Regions from separate parts of the Paenibacillus sp. W4I10 genome, predicted to be linked through region 2. Evidence: predicted binding sites of a transcription regulator. Region 2 holds the regulator's gene; each other region holds the start of a gene.
The links. Region 2 encodes LexA, which represses DNA repair genes until DNA is damaged. Its sites were predicted from a motif close to CGAACATATGTTCG; they were not measured.
Positions count from the first base shown of each region.

Region 1: the regulator LexA is predicted to act here: its motif matches at 3,512-3,525, upstream of addB (helicase-exonuclease AddAB subunit AddB).
Region 3: the regulator LexA is predicted to act here: its motif matches at 4,202-4,215, upstream of recA (recombinase RecA).

Region 1 covers NZ_JAUSXX010000001.1:248,974-255,058, reverse strand. Annotated here, with positions in the region: gene addB (helicase-exonuclease AddAB subunit AddB) at 1-3,447, opposite strand, end outside; gene QF049_RS01045 (class I SAM-dependent rRNA methyltransferase) at 3,673-5,049, opposite strand; gene QF049_RS01040 (Na/Pi cotransporter family protein) at 5,404-6,085, shown strand, end outside.
Region 2 covers NZ_JAUSXX010000001.1:1,079,017-1,085,101, forward strand. Annotated here, with positions in the region: gene QF049_RS04850 (hypothetical protein) at 76-543, opposite strand; gene QF049_RS04855 (aldehyde dehydrogenase) at 1,437-2,738, shown strand; gene lexA (transcriptional repressor LexA) at 2,844-3,470, opposite strand; gene QF049_RS04865 (LysM peptidoglycan-binding domain-containing protein) at 3,767-4,144, shown strand; gene QF049_RS04870 (DUF896 domain-containing protein) at 4,240-4,449, shown strand; gene QF049_RS04875 (hypothetical protein) at 4,576-5,085, shown strand; gene QF049_RS04880 (HAD family hydrolase) at 5,114-5,905, shown strand.
Region 3 covers NZ_JAUSXX010000001.1:2,678,828-2,684,912, forward strand. Annotated here, with positions in the region: gene QF049_RS11845 (TIGR00282 family metallophosphoesterase) at 1-32, opposite strand, end outside; gene rny (ribonuclease Y) at 187-1,728, opposite strand; gene QF049_RS11855 (regulatory protein RecX) at 2,039-2,776, opposite strand; gene recA (recombinase RecA) at 3,068-4,132, opposite strand; gene QF049_RS11865 (competence/damage-inducible protein A) at 4,376-5,632, opposite strand; gene pgsA (CDP-diacylglycerol--glycerol-3-phosphate 3-phosphatidyltransferase) at 5,740-6,085, opposite strand, start outside.

The DNA of each region.
Region 1 (6,085 bases), 830 kb from region 2:
CGGTTTGGACAACAGGTTGTATTCATTTCCTTCTATATTCTCATCAAACTGACATACAGGCTTATACGGACAGAACGTGCATGCCACTTCCTGTTGAATACGATAAGGCTCAATGGCCACATCCCCATCCGTAATCCGGGTACCAATCTCACGGATATTACTGCGAACCGAAGCAAGCAGCGTATCCCATTGCTCTGGCGTAGCTACAGCGGCGCTGCTATAAAAGCTGCCATCTGCTTTAAGGGCAACCGGAATAATAGCTGAATACCCCTTATCCAGGGTGTTGTCCATTTGAGCGATTGCATCCCGATCTGCCAGCAGCAAACCTTTCATTTTGAACCGTTTCAGCAGTTCTTGTCCTGCCTGCTCCGATGTCATGCCGTTTGCGGATTGCAACAGCGGGTTATGCACATGGAAATACAACGTTCCTCCCGGCATCGCCGTTTCCCCAAGCCATTCTTCGGCAGCACTAAGCAGCACCTCCAGATAGGTGAGCATCTGCAATGACAGACCATAGTACACTTCATGTAACTTGAGGTCCGTCTGGCTTGATTTATAGTCAATGACACGCAAGAGCAGACCATTCTCGCCTTCTGCCACATCCACACGGTCAATCCGACCCACGATCTCCATCACACATCCGTTCTCCAGTTCAAAACGTAGTGGCGGCAGTGTTTTATCCGGTCCAAAATCAAGCTCCAGCCCAATCGGTTCAAAACTTCCACGTCTGGACTGTTCACCGAGAATAACGGATGCCCGGCTAACAATGTCCTTCAATTTGCGGAAAATATAACCGTATCGCTTGGTGCTTAGCAAAATCTCCCCTTGCAGCTGTGGTGCAATCTGCTCCACAGTTTGCTCGGCTTCCTGACGGCATTGGTCTGGAGTCAAACTTCCCCAACTACGATTTTCTTCGCGCAACCGCATAGCCAGCTGGCTTAGTGCAGCATGAAACAGCTGTCCGATATCAGGAGCCTGAAGGCGGTACAATTGCCGTTCTTTGAGGCGTAACCCGTGCGAAGCAAAATGAGAGAACGGACAAGCAACGAACCGCTCCATTCGTGAGACACTCGTCCTCACCTCTGTACCATACAATCTGCGACTGGTAGCTGTACGTAGTGGTAATGCTCTATTACGATAAAAGATCGATCCCATCAACCGCTCCAGCTGAGGTCTGCTTGTCTCTCGAGATACATGCCAATTGTAGACCGCCCACCACATTTCAGGAATGTCTTCTCCGCGGCGCCATTTGCGCAATTGTCCAATGAGCGTTGACAGACTCTGACCCGGATGGGTGACATAGGACCAATGCGCTTCTTCAAAGTTCGCAAGCGGTGGTTGAGCGAGCAATGGCTGTTCTTGTAGACCAAACATTTTCCGTACATGGCGGATAATCTCGGAAGGAAGCAGTGTTTTCCCCTCATCATCAGCAACCGGATAACTTAGCCACAACTGGCTGCTTGCCGCTGTAAGTGCCGTGTAGATCAGAAAACGTTCATCCAGCATCTGCCTTGTTGCACCTGGTCCAAGCGCCACGCCTCTTTCCGTCAGTAACGCTCTCTCCAGTTCCGTTAATACGCCATCATCCTGAGGTACGGCGGGTAATTCACCATCAACGGCGCCAAGGATAAATACGTATTTGATGTCCTGAAGGCGTGTACGGTCCATGGAACCGCCCAATACCTGATCAAGTGCTGGTGGTACCAGACCCAGCTTCAGTTCCGTCAATCCGGTCTCAATCATCCCGGCAAACAGAGTGATATCCAGCCGTTCATTCCCCATCATATCGACCATCTGATCCAATAAATCCAGCACAGCTCCCCACATCTGCCGATGTTCTCTCGACCGTTCCGGGTCACCTTGAGCCTTAGCTTCAGCAGACATGTTCTCCAGCTTCCATGGGATCTCAGCATCTTCCAGCAGTCTGTATAGTGCCTCGCACTGGGCTTTGGCTGTCTTTGCCTTTTTCATTCGTTTCTCAAAAACACCCAAGGAATCTGTAATGACCGTTCGGCAGCTCTCCATTAGAGAAAGCATCTGGTCCCGTCCTCGACTACGGCCATCCTCACCGTTGTCTTCCAGGGACAGGCTTGGTACATACTTCCATGGTTTACCGTCAGTCCAGCGATACCCATGGATACCACAAGCCAGTACATAATTCTCAAGCTGGTCCATATCTTCACGAGTGATGGCACCATCACGCGGAAGCAGCAGATCCGTTTTGACACAGCGAAATACATCCTCGTAACGCCAGTGGCGCCGAACAATATCCAGTGCGGAACGGATAAACTCGGATAATGGATGATGAAGTTCATTTCTTCTGCGGTCCAGAAAGACGGGTACGTCATAATCCCTGAATAGAGGTTCAGCTATATCAGCGTAGGTATCCAACTGACGAACAAGTACCGCCATATCCCGATAACGCGCACCTTCGTTTTGTGCCAGGCGCCGCATCTCACGCAGTGCCCCCTCCATCTCAGCTCGTCGGTTCTCCGCTGCAACCAGTCGGATTCCGGAATCAAGGCCTTCACTTTTCCAACGAATTCGGCGGTCGAAACCTGCCTCCAGATGAGCAAGTCCCGGACGATCCTTGTATCTCGGTGGAATCTCCGAATCTAGCACGGTTATATCGCTCCGTATACCCAGTTCGTCAGCCATCCCTTTCAGGCGCGCATAGGCACTTGCCGTTGGATAGAACAGTTCCAGTTCTCCAGGCAGTGCTCCGTGATCATAAGGACGATCCAATGTCAGTGCAATCGTCACGGAAGAGGACTGCAACATCAATCGACCAATCACACTCATCTCCTGTGGCGTGAATCCCTGAAAACCATCAATCCAGATCTGGGCATCCTGCAGCAATGCACTTTCCGACAAACGATCTGTCAGCTCGGTCAACGTGTCTTCATCATCAATATATAAATTGGTCAGTTCCTGTTCATAGTCACGATATATCAGATTCAAGTCATGCAACTTGTCCTCCAGAATTGGCGAAGTGGATGAGGTATTCCCTCCAGACAGCCCTTCTTCCAGCAATGATGGATCAACTTCATAACGTTTAAATTCACTATATAAGTCATTTAATTCGCCTATAAAACCCAGCTGGCTGCCGGATGCGCCAAACAGCTTTAATTCTTCCTTACGACGCTGGATTACTTTATAGAGCAGCATCTTTTTGCCTTCGGCTCCGATCGGAATACGAGCAGAACCACCTGCTTCCTGCATTACACGATAGGCTAAACGGCGAAAGCCGAGCACTTCTGCACGCATCGTACCTTTAATTGCTCCAGAAGACACCAATGCCTGCTCTGTTCGAAAAGAACTCTGTTCGGGAACGAGTAAAATCAAAGGTGTGCCTTGCGGTTCTTGTTGAAGCAGGGATGTAATTTCCCGGGTAATCAGCGAGCTTTTGCCGCTGCCTGCCCGGCCAATAACAAAACGAACGGACATGTCTAATCCTCCAAACCACACGTACAAGATTTTAATTCCCAGTATAACATATCTGACTTGGTTCGGAACATACGTTTGCCACTATCCGGTAAAACCGGAGATCATCTCCGTTAACACGGCAAAAAGCCCGCAGCTGTTCACACTGTGGACTTCTAACCGAAAGTATCATTCATTTAAACTTCACTTTATTTCACGAAGGATTAAAACAAGTAAAAAGAGACTCCTCTAATTCTTTTTACTACGCACTTCGAAAATAGCAAATTTCAGGTAATGTCCTTCATCCACGCCCAAAATTTGCGGGTGATCCTTACCGGCTGCCTTCCAGTCGATTAGACGCAGTACTTTGCCTGCATCTTCTGCTGCATCGGCAATCGTGTCCAAGAAAAGGTCAGGACGCATGTGATACGAACAGCTGGCTGTTACCAAATATCCGCCCTCATTAACCAGTTTCATTCCTTGCAGGTTGATATCCTTATATCCACGGCATGCACCTTTAACTGCTGATTTCGTTTTGGCAAATGCAGGAGGATCAAGGATGACTACATCAAATGTTTTACCGCCAGCTGCCAGCGCTTTGGATGTATCCACTTTCTGTTCGCCTGCACGCGCACGTGCGGTACGTTCATCCAGCCCCTTCACTTGTTCACGCAAGTACTGAAATGCATCAGCAACTACGAATTCGACCCGGTCGGTGAAGCCGTTCAGCTCCACATTTGTTCGTGCACTCTCAATGGCATGCTCCGAAATATCAAGACAAGTCACTTTTTTGGCTCCATACTTGCAAGCATTCAACGTAAAGCTTCCCGTGTGTGAGAAACACTCCAGTACGGTGGCACCGTCCCAATAAGGGAATGTAACTACCTTACCGCTTTTATTCACAGGCAACAGCTGCTCTGTGCCATCCTGCTCGGTCGTTTGTAGTGTGATTCCACTCTTGTAGCCCCAACCCTTCATGAGCGGTTCGATGGCAGCACGATTCTCGCGTTGGTCGAAGAAGTAACCTGTCTTCTGCCCTTCCACAATATCCACTTTAATGAGTAATCCATTTTCTGTAACTGTGACATGCCGTGGGCACTCTCCGTACAGTGGACCTTTGGTCTGCTCCAAACCTTCGAGTTCACGAATCGGGACATCACTGCGCTCATATATACCTTCCGGCTGCATCACTTCAATGAGTGCTTGTACAATGGCTTCACGGCAACGATCCATACCAAGTGTAAGCAACTGTACAACGAGGATGCTGCCGAACCGGTCAACGATCAATCCTGGCAGAAAATCAGCTTCGCCATAAACGAGACGGTATGCCTCTCCATCCCGGATAAAACGTTCCCGATGACGCAAGCAATCGCGGAAACGCGCTGCAAAGAACGCCGTATCCATCTGTTCAGACTCCAGCGGTTGATACGCTACAACTCTTACATTGATCTGAGATGCGGGATTGTAATATCCTGTCGCCAGATAGCGACCTTGATGATTCAATACATTGACCAGATCTCCCGGCTCAGGGTTTCCGTCAACAGAGGCAATTTCGTTGTTAAATATCCATGGATGTGCATGTTCAAGCCGCTTTTTGCGACTGCGTTCGAGTGTAACTGATGGCAAGGTAGATCCACTTCCTTTAATTTAATAGTTCGAAAGATAGGTTTGGTGCGGCGCGTAGGTGGCGTTTCGGTTACGAATCGATCTTCCGATCGCTGTTGTCTCCAGATTTTTTTGATTCCCTTTCTTAAAGGGAAAATCCGGAGACAAAGGCGCACGCTTCGCTTCTTCAGATTCGATTTCGTCCCCTCCACTACGCTTGCACGAATCAAAGTATCTTTCGAATTGGGGTGCGGCAATTGAAATACTTGAATTGTGGGAGGCTGGCTTCCTCTGAATTCCTTTAGGCTTGTCATGGTTGTCTTTTCTTACTCATAGGATGAGTTAAGGAACCCGGACGGAAGGAATGATGTTTCTATGTTTAGAGATGTGATATTGCCCCTACTATATGGGCTTATTATCTTTTTTGGTGGCATGAAGCTTATGGAAACGGCCTTGCAGCGCATGGCTGGGCCCATGTTGGAAAGTTGGCTCAATCGCGCCACCTCTGCTCCATGGAAAGGCATGGCCTTCAGTGCGGGCGCAACGGCTCTGTTACAGAGCAGTACTGCAGTCACAGTACTCACCATTGGACTGGCTAATGCCAGATTAATTACCTATGGGCGGACACTCGGCATCATCCTCGGCACGAACATCGGGACATGTCTGACGACGGAGCTGGTGGGACTGCAGATCGGACGTGCTTCCCTGCCGTTGCTTGTCCTGTCGCTGACGGGCTGGGCCATGTTTGTTGTACTTGGTGAACGCAATCTGGCCGCTCCTGAACGTACACGCCAGACTCTGTTTAACATCCAGTACAGCTTCCTCGCAGCTGCGGGATTTGCACTTGTTATGACAGGCATTCAGGTGATGCAATCCATTGCCTTACCCTTGCGGAGCATGGGCGTATTTCAATGGTTTCTCGACCGCTCGGCCGACAGCTTGTGGTGGGGCTTCCTGGCAGGTGCCTGTCTGACAGCGCTCATTCACAGCAGCGCAGCTGTCATTAGCATGGCGATTACGCTCGCAGCCACAGGGGTATTGCCTGTGGAGATCGGCA
Region 2 (6,085 bases):
CTTATTGACAAAGTATAAAAAAATGGCCACCCATTAATATAGCGGGGAGCCATTGAATATCTACTAAAATATTATTTAGCTGGTTTTTGTGAATTGAATTGTATAAGGCTCGTTATAGTTGTTGATACCGTTATCCATAATTCTGAAGTAAACCTTCTCACCAGGTTTAGCATTCCAACTAATTGCCTCAGGGTATCCCCGTCCATTCCAGTTATCCATTTGAATGGACAGGATCGCACCGCTTGCATTCATTTTAATAACACCCATAACAATGTCGAAGTTAGCTGGTGGAGTGGCTATAACAGAATATGTGATTTCGGATGAACCGTTTGTGTTGTCGACTACATAAAAATCGTTGTCGCTCATGCTATCTAAATACTGTGTTGCGCTAAATCCAGAAGACTGGTTTACACTTGAGTACATCACTTCTGCTGTCTCAAATGAATCAGCCCAACCAGTTTTAGCGAATGCAGAGCTGGAACCGAATGCTAATAGACAAGCAGTTGCCATAACAGAAATAGAGAATTTTCTTAATCTTTTCATATTCAAACCTCCCAAATATACTAGAACCAATAGAGTAAGATTCTGTTTTAAGTTGTTATTTGAAATTAAAGATATCGAGTAGATCTCACATAATTAGGTTGGCCAACCATGGTTAAATATACCATATAAGATTGTTATTTGTAAATGATATAGTTGTAAAATGTTGGATTTATGGATATTCTTTTGGAATGCTAAGGTTGACTAATTGATAGAAATGATCTATTTTTGCAACAAACATGCCTTTTATCGAACTAATAGATTTGGTTGATAATAAGATAGATATACATATAAGACATTATTATAAAAGATGATTTCCTCCCGGTAGCCTTATGTAGGTTCGGGTATCTATCTGGTATGTACTAAAACATTGACTATGGAGGAGTAGTAGAAGCGTAGCGCACAGTATCCATTAAGAACATGGGAAAGAGAAACTTTCGTGATACATTCAAGTATAGGGTGCAAAAATAGGAGCCATCTTCACCGGCTCCTTTGTTTACTATGCAAACAAACCCAAGGATAAAACCACAAATCATTGAATTAGAGAAACCACTTCTCCTCGTCCGCGAAGTTACCCGCAATTAGGACATATGTTGGCAGATGTTGACATTGAATGCGTAAGATCTACAAGGCGACATTCATCTCTTCAGATCTCAGTACATATAATCTTCTGTGGAAATAAAGATGAATTCTAATAATACCAATAATTCGCTATAATCAATGGATACTTGCATTAAAAAGAATAGTAGCTTTCTCATATCTTAAAACTTCTACCAAATTTCAGATAGTTTCAAATCAATGTTTCAACTATATGTTGAAAGTTTCATATAAAAGAGGTATACTTTTAATTAAATTTTATGCAATTTAATTTTAAATAATTAATTGGAGATGTTATTATGGATCAGGCAAAACAACTAGTGACAGAACAACGTACATTTTTTTATACAGGACAAACTAAAAATATCGAGTATCGGATTAATGCGCTGCAACAGCTTAGAAAAGGAATTGAAAAGTATCAGCAACGGATTCAAGATGCACTTCGGGCTGATCTGAACAAATCTGAGGCGGAAGCTTACGGTTCCGAAATTCGCATTGTTCTGGGTGAACTGGATTTTGCATTAGAACACCTGCAGGAATGGGCTGCACCCAAACAAGTCCCAACCAATTCGGCTATGCCGGATGGGGTGAGTACCATTTACCCGGAACCATACGGAGTGGCGCTTATTATTGCACCTTGGAATTATCCGTTCCAACTGGCCTTTGGCCCACTGATTGGAGCAATTGCAGCCGGTAACTGTGCAGTTATCAAGCCTTCTGAATTAACACCAGCCGTATCTCGTCTGACGTATGATCTGATTCAGGAGATCTTCCCTCAGGAGTATATTGCGGTTAAGGAAGGAGAAGTTGAGGCCAGTACAGCATTGTTGAAAGAGAAGTTTGATTATATTTTCTTCACAGGCAGCACAGGTGTTGGTCGCATTGTGATGAAGGCAGCTGCGGAGCACTTGACTCCTGTAACTCTTGAGTTGGGTGGTAAGAGTCCTGCTATTGTCCATAGTGATGCAGATCTGAAGCTGGTGGCCCAGCGTATTGTTCGTGGTAAGTTCCTGAATGCAGGGCAAACTTGCGTTGCTCCGGATTACTTGCTTGTGCATGAACAAGTTCATGATGAATTGATTAGTCTGATTGGCGCAGAGATCAAAGATAAATTTGGGGATGATGTGTTACAGAATGCTGATTTCCCGCACATTGTCAATGCGCGTAACTTTGATCGGTTGTCGGGATTCCTCACAGATGGCAAAACGCTGATTGGTGGACGTTCTGTACGTGAGCAGTTGCTCATTGAGCCGACTGTACTTGGCGATGTGAACTGGGAATCAGCTGTGATGCAAGAAGAGATCTTCGGTCCAATTCTTCCTGTGTTTACGTACAGTGACCTGAATCCTATGCTGGATGAGATTGTTCGCCGGCCAAAACCATTGGCGCTATATCTCTTCACACAGGATGAGCAACTGCAGGATCAGGTTCTGAATCAAGTATCCTTCGGTGGGGGATGTATTAATGACACACTTTCTCATATGACTTCACACTATCTCCCGTTTGGTGGTGTCGGAGAGAGCGGTATGGGCTCATATCACGGTCAACAGAGCTTTGATGTGTTCTCGCATCACAAGAGTGTTCTGAAACGCAGTGAATAATTAGCCGCAAAAATAACATAAACATGAAAAAAAGAGGTTGTCCTGTTGATCAGGACAACCTCTTTCGTATTTCATTACATCTAGTTTTGTTACTCAAGTTAAATATTAATGAATATCTCGGAAAAGGCCAATGACTTTACCCAGAATACTAACATGTTTCAAACGTAAAGGTTCGAAGGTCGCATTCTCCGGTTGAAGGCGAATATGATCTTTCTCTTTATAGAACGTTTTCACTGTAGCTTCATCGTCTTCAGTCATTGCAACGACGATATCACCGTTATCAGCAGTTTGCTGTTGACGGACAATAACGTAATCTCCATTAACGATTCCAGCTTCCACCATACTATCTCCCACTACTGAAAGCATAAACACTTTTTGTTCGCCTACATAATGTGTAGGAAGAGGGAAATAGTCTTCAATGTTCTCGGTTGCAGTGATTGGAACCCCGGCTGTAACCTTACCAACAACAGGAATACGTGCAACGCTATGAGCAAATTGATGAGAATGCTCAGATTCTTCCTGGCTCAAAAGCTCAATGGCTCTTGGCTTGGTAGGGTCACGTCGGATCAAACCTTTTTTCTCCAAACGATCCAAATGTCCATGTACTGTTGAGCTGGAAGCAAGTCCAACAGCTTCACCAATTTCCCGTACGGAAGGAGGATACCCCTTCAACCGGACTTCATTTCGTATAAACTCCAGAATAGCCTGCTGCCTGCTGGATATCTTCGACATACCGTATCAACCCCATTTTAGTAACGTTTGGGAAAATTATAACATAGAACCTCCGTTCGTACAAACATAAGTTCTAAATAAAATAGCATTAAATCAGTGTTTTTTAACTTATAGAACAGAAATTGTCCAAAAGTCAGAGCATAATACTGCAAATGCTTTGCAAAAGGAAGTGAAATAAGAAATTTCTCCTTCAAAAAAGAAGCGAACAATTGTTCTAAAAATCTATTGAACAAAACAAGTGTTCGTGTTATATTGATTTCAACAGATAGGAACAAACGTTTGGAGGCGGGTATTTAATGAGATATTCTACTTATCAAAGCATTTATGAACCAATGAATTCGGAACTGGTGAAGTCTAAAATAGGGAACTACAAGAAGGTTTTAGCGCGCTTCAAGATTTCTTCATGGATGTTAAAGGTAGCCATTACCTCTTTGATTATATTTATTGGATGCAGCACTGTTTTAACTGTATTTGCTGGCAATGAGAATGATGTTCTACCTGGAGGAAAGATAGCCGTTGCACAAGGGGAAACATTATGGAGTATTTCTTTGGAACATAAACCGACGAATATGGATACACGTATTTATATAGAAGCAATTAAGAAAGTGAATCAACTTCAATCGACTTCCATCCAAGTGGGGCAAGTACTAACTCTACCGCAATTTGCAGAATAAAATGCACATCAATGAGTGTTAACGCGTGTCAGCTTGACAAGCTGCCTTTATAATGGCAAAGTTAATATGACTTTGTATTTTTGGAGGGGACAAGCTTGGATATAGATAGTCTGGTAGCACGCATTAACGAATTGGCTCGTAAGCAAAAGTCCACTGGATTGTCGGAGGAAGAACTTGCTGAACGTGCCGAGCTAAGAGAGATTTATTTGAGCAATATTCGCAGCAATTTCAGACAACAACTGGATACCATTGAGATTGTTGATGATGAGAATGACAAAGGCCACCAAGGCAAACTCAAACACTAACGAAACCTAATGATATCATTATGATATTTAGGTTTCTTCCTGTTATTTTGAGTGTGCAATTTATAGGGGGAAATGTTGGTTTGCAATTATGTAAGCCTGATACAAAGACACATAAGGGGGATTCACATGTCGCGTTCGTTCGAGAGAACGGTTAAGAAAAATTCCAAGCAGTTAAATCAGCAACGCAAAAAAAGTGGTCAACCAATCACTGGTACACCAGGTGAAGAAGTCTTTAAGGGACGCAGCTTGTTGTTCCCAATATTTTTGATAGGTCTCGCCTTTTTGTATCTGTTTATGAGCACGTTTCTTGTGCAAGCTCCAATGACAACTTGGGACTGGGTGACCATGTTGCTTTATGTATTTTTGGCAGTCATCTTCATGCTTCGTCGTCCATACATCAAGATTAGCAGTAATCGGATTATCACGACGAAGGGTAATCGTGAACGTTCAATTGGGGTTGACGATATTGTCAAATTCAGAATTGAACCAGGTACAGTTGTTATCGAACATAACAGTCGTGGGAAAAGATGGGTGTTCACCAAGTTATTGAACCGTTACGATACAGATGCGATTGCAGAACGTTTGCTGAAGTTTGCAAAAGCACACCAGATCACCGTGGAAACCGTCGAAAAGTAATTATTGCATAAAGGGGTAGATGATCGGAATGGCGTTAAAAGCGATTTTGTTCGACCTAGATGATACTTTATTATGGGATGAGCGTAGTGTTCGAGAAGCTTTTCATGAGACTTGTCTAATCGCAGCGCAAGAGACTGGGGTTAAACCAGAAGAACTTGAAGAAGCTGTTCGTAATGAGGCACGTGGACTGTATGAATCATATGAAACCTTTCCTTTTACTAAAATGATTGGAATCAATCCGTTTGAAGGTCTTTGGGCTAACTTTACTGGTGGGGATCAACCTGAGTTCCGTCAGTTGGAACAGCTTGCTCCAGTTTACCGTAAAGAATCCTGGCGTCGTGGCTTGTTGAAGTTGGGTATAGATCGGGATGATCTTGCTGAACAACTGGCCGCACAGTTTGGAGTGGAACGGAGATCCAGACCTCATGTATACGAAGAAACGATGGATACCTTGCGTCAGTTACAAGGAAAGTACAAACTGTTGTTGTTAACAAACGGTTGTCCTGCTTTGCAACAAGAGAAGTTGGATGGTGTACCTGAATTAACTCCTTTTTTTGATGAGATTATTATCTCGGGTAACTTCGGAAAAGGAAAACCAGATCCGTCGATATTTGAACATGCTTTGAGTAAACTGGGTGTTAAACCCGAAGAGAGCATGATGGTTGGAGACAAGTTAACGACTGATATTCGTGGTGCTTTATCATCTGGCATCCAATCCGTATGGATTAACCGTGAGCATAAGACCAACAATGAAACGTATGCGCCAGACCATGAAATAACGCATTTATCGGAATTAAATCAGCTTATTGCTAATTTCTAAGCAGATCAGCTATAACATCTTTCCTCAGCACCCTGAAACATTGGAAGCTTCAATGAACGATGATGTCGTTCTTGAAGTTACCAATGTTTTTTTATTTGAGCTTGTTGACTAAATTACCTTGTTAAAAGAGATATCCATTTTTTTTACTAAAAGTTATTGAAATTAGAGGGAAGCTGGATT
Region 3 (6,085 bases), 1.6 Mb from region 2:
CCTACAATGTCACCAATAAACAAAACTTTCATTGATTACTGCCTCCTCAATTCCTGCAAAGTCCTCTTACTTCAAATGTTGAACCTTTGCAGGACTCTATCTCATGCTCCATGATGTGTAGTTGCCTTTTAACAGGCTATCAACAGGAAAAGTGGCCCACTACTGCGGCCACTTTTCCGTAATGCTCTATTTTGCGTATTCAACCGCACGGGTTTCCCGGATGACGGTGACTTTGATGTGACCCGGATAGTCGAGTTCATTCTCAATCATCTTCGTGATGTCACGGGCTAAGCGGAAGGCTTCAGCATCATCGATCTTCTCAGGCTGTACCATAACGCGAACTTCGCGTCCGGCCTGAATGGCGTACGATTTCTCGACACCTTCGAAGGACTCTGAGATTTCTTCCAGCTTCTCCAGTCGTTTGATATACGTTTCCAGCGTTTCGCGGCGTGCGCCTGGTCTTGCTGCGGAGAGCGCATCTGCTGCGCCAACCAACATGGCAATGACCGAAGTCGCTTCGCAATCTCCGTGATGGGACGCGATACTGTTGATTACAACCGGATGTTCTTTGTATTTCTTCGCCAGTTCCACGCCAATTTCGACGTGTGATCCTTCCACTTCGTGATCCAGCGCTTTACCGATGTCATGCAATAGACCTGCACGTCTTGCCAGAGTTACGTCTTCTCCGAGTTCGCCAGCCATCAGTCCAGCCAGATAAGCGACTTCCATGGAATGTTTCAAGACGTTCTGACCGTAACTTGTACGGAACTTCAACCGGCCCAAAATTTTGATCAGATCCGGATGCAGACCATGCACGCCCACTTCAAAGGTAGCTTGCTCACCGTATTCACGGATGCGCTCATCCACTTCTTTGCGGGATTTCTCAACCATCTCTTCAATCCGCGCCGGGTGAATACGTCCATCAGCCACCAGTTTCTCCAGGGCAGTACGGGCGATTTCACGGCGAATCGGGTCAAAGCCCGACAGAATAACAGCTTCTGGCGTATCATCGATAATGAGGTCAATCCCTGTAAGGGTTTCAAGCGCACGGATGTTACGTCCTTCACGACCGATAATCCGGCCTTTCATTTCTTCATTTGGCAGGGTAACAACAGATACCGTTGTTTCCGCCACGTGGTCAGCCGCACAGCGTTGGATGGCGAGTGTAATAATCTCGCGGGACTTTTTGTCCGCTTCTTCCTTCGCTTGTTGTTCAATGTCCTTGATCATTTGAGCCGTCTCATGACGAACTTCCTGTTCTACGTTGGACAGTATGATACTGCGTGCGTCTTCCATGGTGAGGTTGGATATACGTTCCAACTCTGTCACCTGGTTTTTGTAAATCATTTCGATCTGCTGCTGAGTCTCATCAATTCGTTTCTCTTTGTTAGCCACTTGCTCTTCTTTACGTTCGAGTGATTCCAATTTTTTATCCAGCGACTCTTCTTTTTGCAACAATCGTCTTTCTTGTCGTTGAATTTCATTCCGACGTTCACGAGTGTCTTTTTCAGCTTCAGCACGAATGCGATGGATTTCATCCTTCGCTTCCAGCACCGTTTCTTTCTTCAGTGCCTCTGCCTCTTTCTTCGCGTTCTCCACGATTTGTACGGCAGCTTGTTCCGCACTAGAGATTTTAGCCTCTGCAAGAGATTTGCGAATAAAATACCCTACTCCGAACCCAATGATTAGCGCGGCCACAACGAGAGCGATCGTGATTGCAGGATTCATACTGTTCACCTCCTCGTTGGTTCCTCCAAGGCATTCCTTGGGTCAATTTGCAGTTTTCAAACCTTACATATGTTTGGGAATAACGAATACTCACGGCGATCCCCCGCCGATTTTCATTTCACATGTACATGTTTCCACGTACTATTCACTGTTTCCAGCGAACCCATAATTAAGAATGGTATAAATCTTAAGAAACCGAAACCGCTTTTTTGGAAGGAAAAAGGGTTGTCCATTTCTTACAGACTCATGTCCATTTTAGTATTTGACGAAAGAAATTGTCAAGAGAATGCAGTATAGAGACTCTGGTCTGCTAATCCCATAACAACGCTTCGTCATCTTCAGGGTCCCCAGCCTCATCTTCTTCAATTAAACAATTCACGACCCGGCGCACCATATCCATTGAAAAACCACGTCTCATTAGGAAGGGAAGCGTTTTATTTTTCTTCTCTTTGACGTCCCCTTTGACCTGATTCCATTTTTTGCGTCCGGCACTCAAAGCAGTCTCAAATTCCGCATCTGTACTAATACCTTCTAGTGCCTCAACAATGAGATCATTGGCAATGCCCTTTTGACGCAGCTCTTGCCTTATCCACAGTTTTCCCTTCCGCTTGCCCTCCATACGCTGTCTTGTCCATTCCTTCGCAAATAGATCGTCATCCACTAACTTCTCCTGCTCAAGTCGATCCAGCGTCTCTTCAATTAATGGCGCAGCAAACTCCTTCTGACGAAGTTTCTGACTTAATTCATGGCGCGTACGTGGCTTATGCTCCAAAAAGCGCAGAGACTGTGCATACGTCCGCTGTCGCTCGTCAGCTACAATGATTTCTTCCAGATCCTTCTTCATAAACGTATTGCCTTGAGTCATCCTGTATTTAATCATCACATCTTCAAGAACCGTAATAGAGTGGATGCCAAAAGTGATTCGATAACGAGCTTGCCTGCTCTTCGTTCGTTCTACACGTGTAATAATAAGTTCTTCGTTGTCCGGAAATTGGGATAGGCCGTCCTGTTCTGCTTCTTCATATAAATCCTCGTCATGTTGATCCATTCTGGTCTCCCCTTTCATAACATTTTCATTCTGACTACGCCAAACACATCTTCACATAAGACAAAGAACACTAATAATACAAAAGACCGGGAACTCAGCCCGGCCTTTACTCCACAGTTAGCGTGCTAACAGCCCCTGTCCCAATGGACAGGGGCTGTTAGCACAGCACGAGAACTCCCACTACAATCCATTATCCAGATTGATCCAAGCTCAAGCTCAATCAGATAAGTTTACGGAGTCCAGAGGGCAACGTCCTCCGGTCCCTCCCCACAAGGGGAGGGTTTTGGGACATTACTCGTTGATTTCAAACAATTCTTGTTCTTCTGCTGCTTCTTTTTGTTGCTCTTCACTAGTTGGCGCAGGAACTGCAGTAGTCAAGTTACTTGCTACACGAATTTTTTGTTCAATGATTTCAGCAATATCTTTATGCTCTTTCATGAACTGCTTTGCGTTCTCACGGCCTTGTCCTAAACGTTCGCCTTCGTATGAGTACCATGCACCACTTTTATTAACGATGTCCAGCTCTGTACCAATGTCAATGATACTGCCTTCTCTCGAGATACCCTCACCATACATGATATCCACTTCCGCTTGTTTAAACGGAGGTGCTACTTTGTTTTTCACGACTTTAATACGAGTACGGTTACCAATCATGTCATTGCCTGATTTGATACTCTCAATACGACGCACATCCAGACGTACTGTGGAATAAAACTTCAGAGCACGACCACCAGGTGTTGTTTCCGGGTTACCAAACATAACGCCGACTTTCTCACGAAGCTGGTTGATGAAGATTGCGATTGTTTTGGATTTGCTGATTGCACCAGACAATTTACGCAGCGCCTGAGACATCAAACGCGCTTGCAAACCTACGTGTGAATCACCCATTTCGCCTTCAATCTCTGCTTTTGGTACCAATGCGGCTACAGAGTCAATAACAACGATATCTACTGCACCACTGCGCACAAGAGCTTCTGCAATTTCCAGCCCTTGCTCACCCGTATCTGGCTGAGATAGAAGCAATTCGTCAATGTTAACACCCAATTTGCTTGCATATTGAGGATCAAGAGCATGCTCGGCATCGATAAATGCTGCTTGTCCACCAACGCGTTGTACTTCAGCAATCGCATGCAATGCGACAGTTGTTTTACCCGAAGACTCAGGTCCATATATTTCAACAATACGGCCTTTAGGCAAGCCGCCTGTTCCTAATGCAATATCCAAAGCCAAGGAACCACTGGGAATAATTTCCACATTCATATGAGTGGACTCACCCAGTTTCATGATGGATCCTTTACCAAATTGCTTCTCTATTTGACGGAGCGCCATATCAAGCGCGGCACGACGGTCTGACAATAAGCTCACACCCTTTACTGTTTATAAGATAATGATACCTTGTTTTAACACGTTTGCCAAGCTTTTTTTCGAACATACATTCGTTTTTTTTGTAAAGGCCGAGGCGCCTCTTCCTCAAGGAAACTTTCCATTAAACAGAAAAAAGAACCGTAAACAAGGCTGTAAAGCCTAATTCTACGGTTCTTCCGTCTTCCTTAATTATACTTGCTTGGAACTGTAAATGCAATCGAAGCTATTAACTAATCAATCCATCGCCACAAGTTTTTGCCATAAGCGATAGAGAATCGCTTTGGCTGAACGAATGCGAACCGTCTCGCGATTACCATTAATACGCAGCTCATGAATTTCCGTCTCTTTTCCACGTTCAGCAAGAGCGATGAAGACAAGCCCGGGTGGTTTGCGTTCCGAATATCCCGGTCCAGCTACACCGGTAACAGCCAGGCCAAAATCAGCATCGCCAATCATGCGGATCTGCTCAGCAAGCACTTTTGCAACCTCAGGACTTACCGCCCCAGGTGCATCTTCACCTTCCAGATAATCATGAGGCACATTCAGCAGCTTTTCTTTAATTTCATTGGAGTAACAAACAATTCCACCTTTGAGCATTGATGCGCTTCCGGGTACAGAGGTCAGACTTTGCATGACAAGCCCTCCTGTACAGCTCTCAGCAGCGCTGAGCGTCAGCCCCATGTCAGACATCATGGTTACAATCGTGTACTCTATAGGCACATCCTCGTTCGCGTAGAGATGTTCTGTCAAACGCTCCCGAATCTGAACCTCCATCGCATCCAGCTTCAGCTTCGCCTCTCCCTCACTCGCAGCCTTTGTGGAGACACGTACCGTAACTTCGCCTTCGCTCGCGTAAGGAGCAATCGTAGGGTCTGTCTGCGCATCAATCAGATCCAATAGTCGATCTTCCAAAGCAGATTCACCAATACCTGCGAATTTGAGCATTCGGGAATAGATCGGCATCTCTTCTGTAAGTACATGCTGGAACAGCCAAGGTTTGACTTCCTGTTCAAACATTGGAATCAGCTCTTTAGGTGGTCCAGGCATCACAACATAATATTTGTCATTGTCAGAAATCGCATTTCCTGCCGCAAGGCCCGTTTCATTGGCCAGAGGTGTTCCGCCATCAATAACGATCGCCTGACGTCGGTTATTCTCTGTCATGTCCACATTACGATCTCTGAAAAAGCTCTCAATTTTGTCCATTGCCATTCGATCTGTATGCAGTTTTCGGTTAAGAACAGCTGCGAGCGCATCCTTGGTCAGATCATCTTGGGTAGGTCCGATGCCACCGGAAAATAAAATAACGTCTGCACGGCTCTGCGCAATGCGAATAGCTTCACTAAGTCGGTTCAGGTTATCCCCAACCACCGTTTGGAAATATACATCGATCCCCATCGCAGCCAATTCACGGGATAGGTATCTGGCATTGGTATTGACGATTTGTCCAAGCAGCAACTCTGTGCCAACTGCAATGATTTCTGCCTTCATTGAGCATCCTCCTATACACGTGGTGAGTGATCAAAGGGCAATAGGATAATTTCCTATTGCCCCTGACCCAATGCTTCCTTCATGATTACCCATTTAAGAACAAACCATTATGCTTTTGTTAAATGAAGCAAATTTTTGTTTTTGATAAAGTAATCGATACCCGACCAGATGGTAATAAGCGCTGCTGCCCATACCGCAATAATATCGACGTGAATACCCGTGTATGAAAACGGGAAATTGTTCAACAGCAACAGCACAATCGCCACAATCTGCACTACAGTCTTCAGCTTGCCCCAAGCACTGGCGGCAACAACCGAACCATCAAGCAATGCAATTTGACGCAAGCCGGTAACTGCGAATTCACGACTAATAATAACAACTGCAATCCAGGAATCCAGCTTGCCCATCTCCACAAGCGAGATCAATACTGCAGTAACCAGCAGCTTGTCTGCG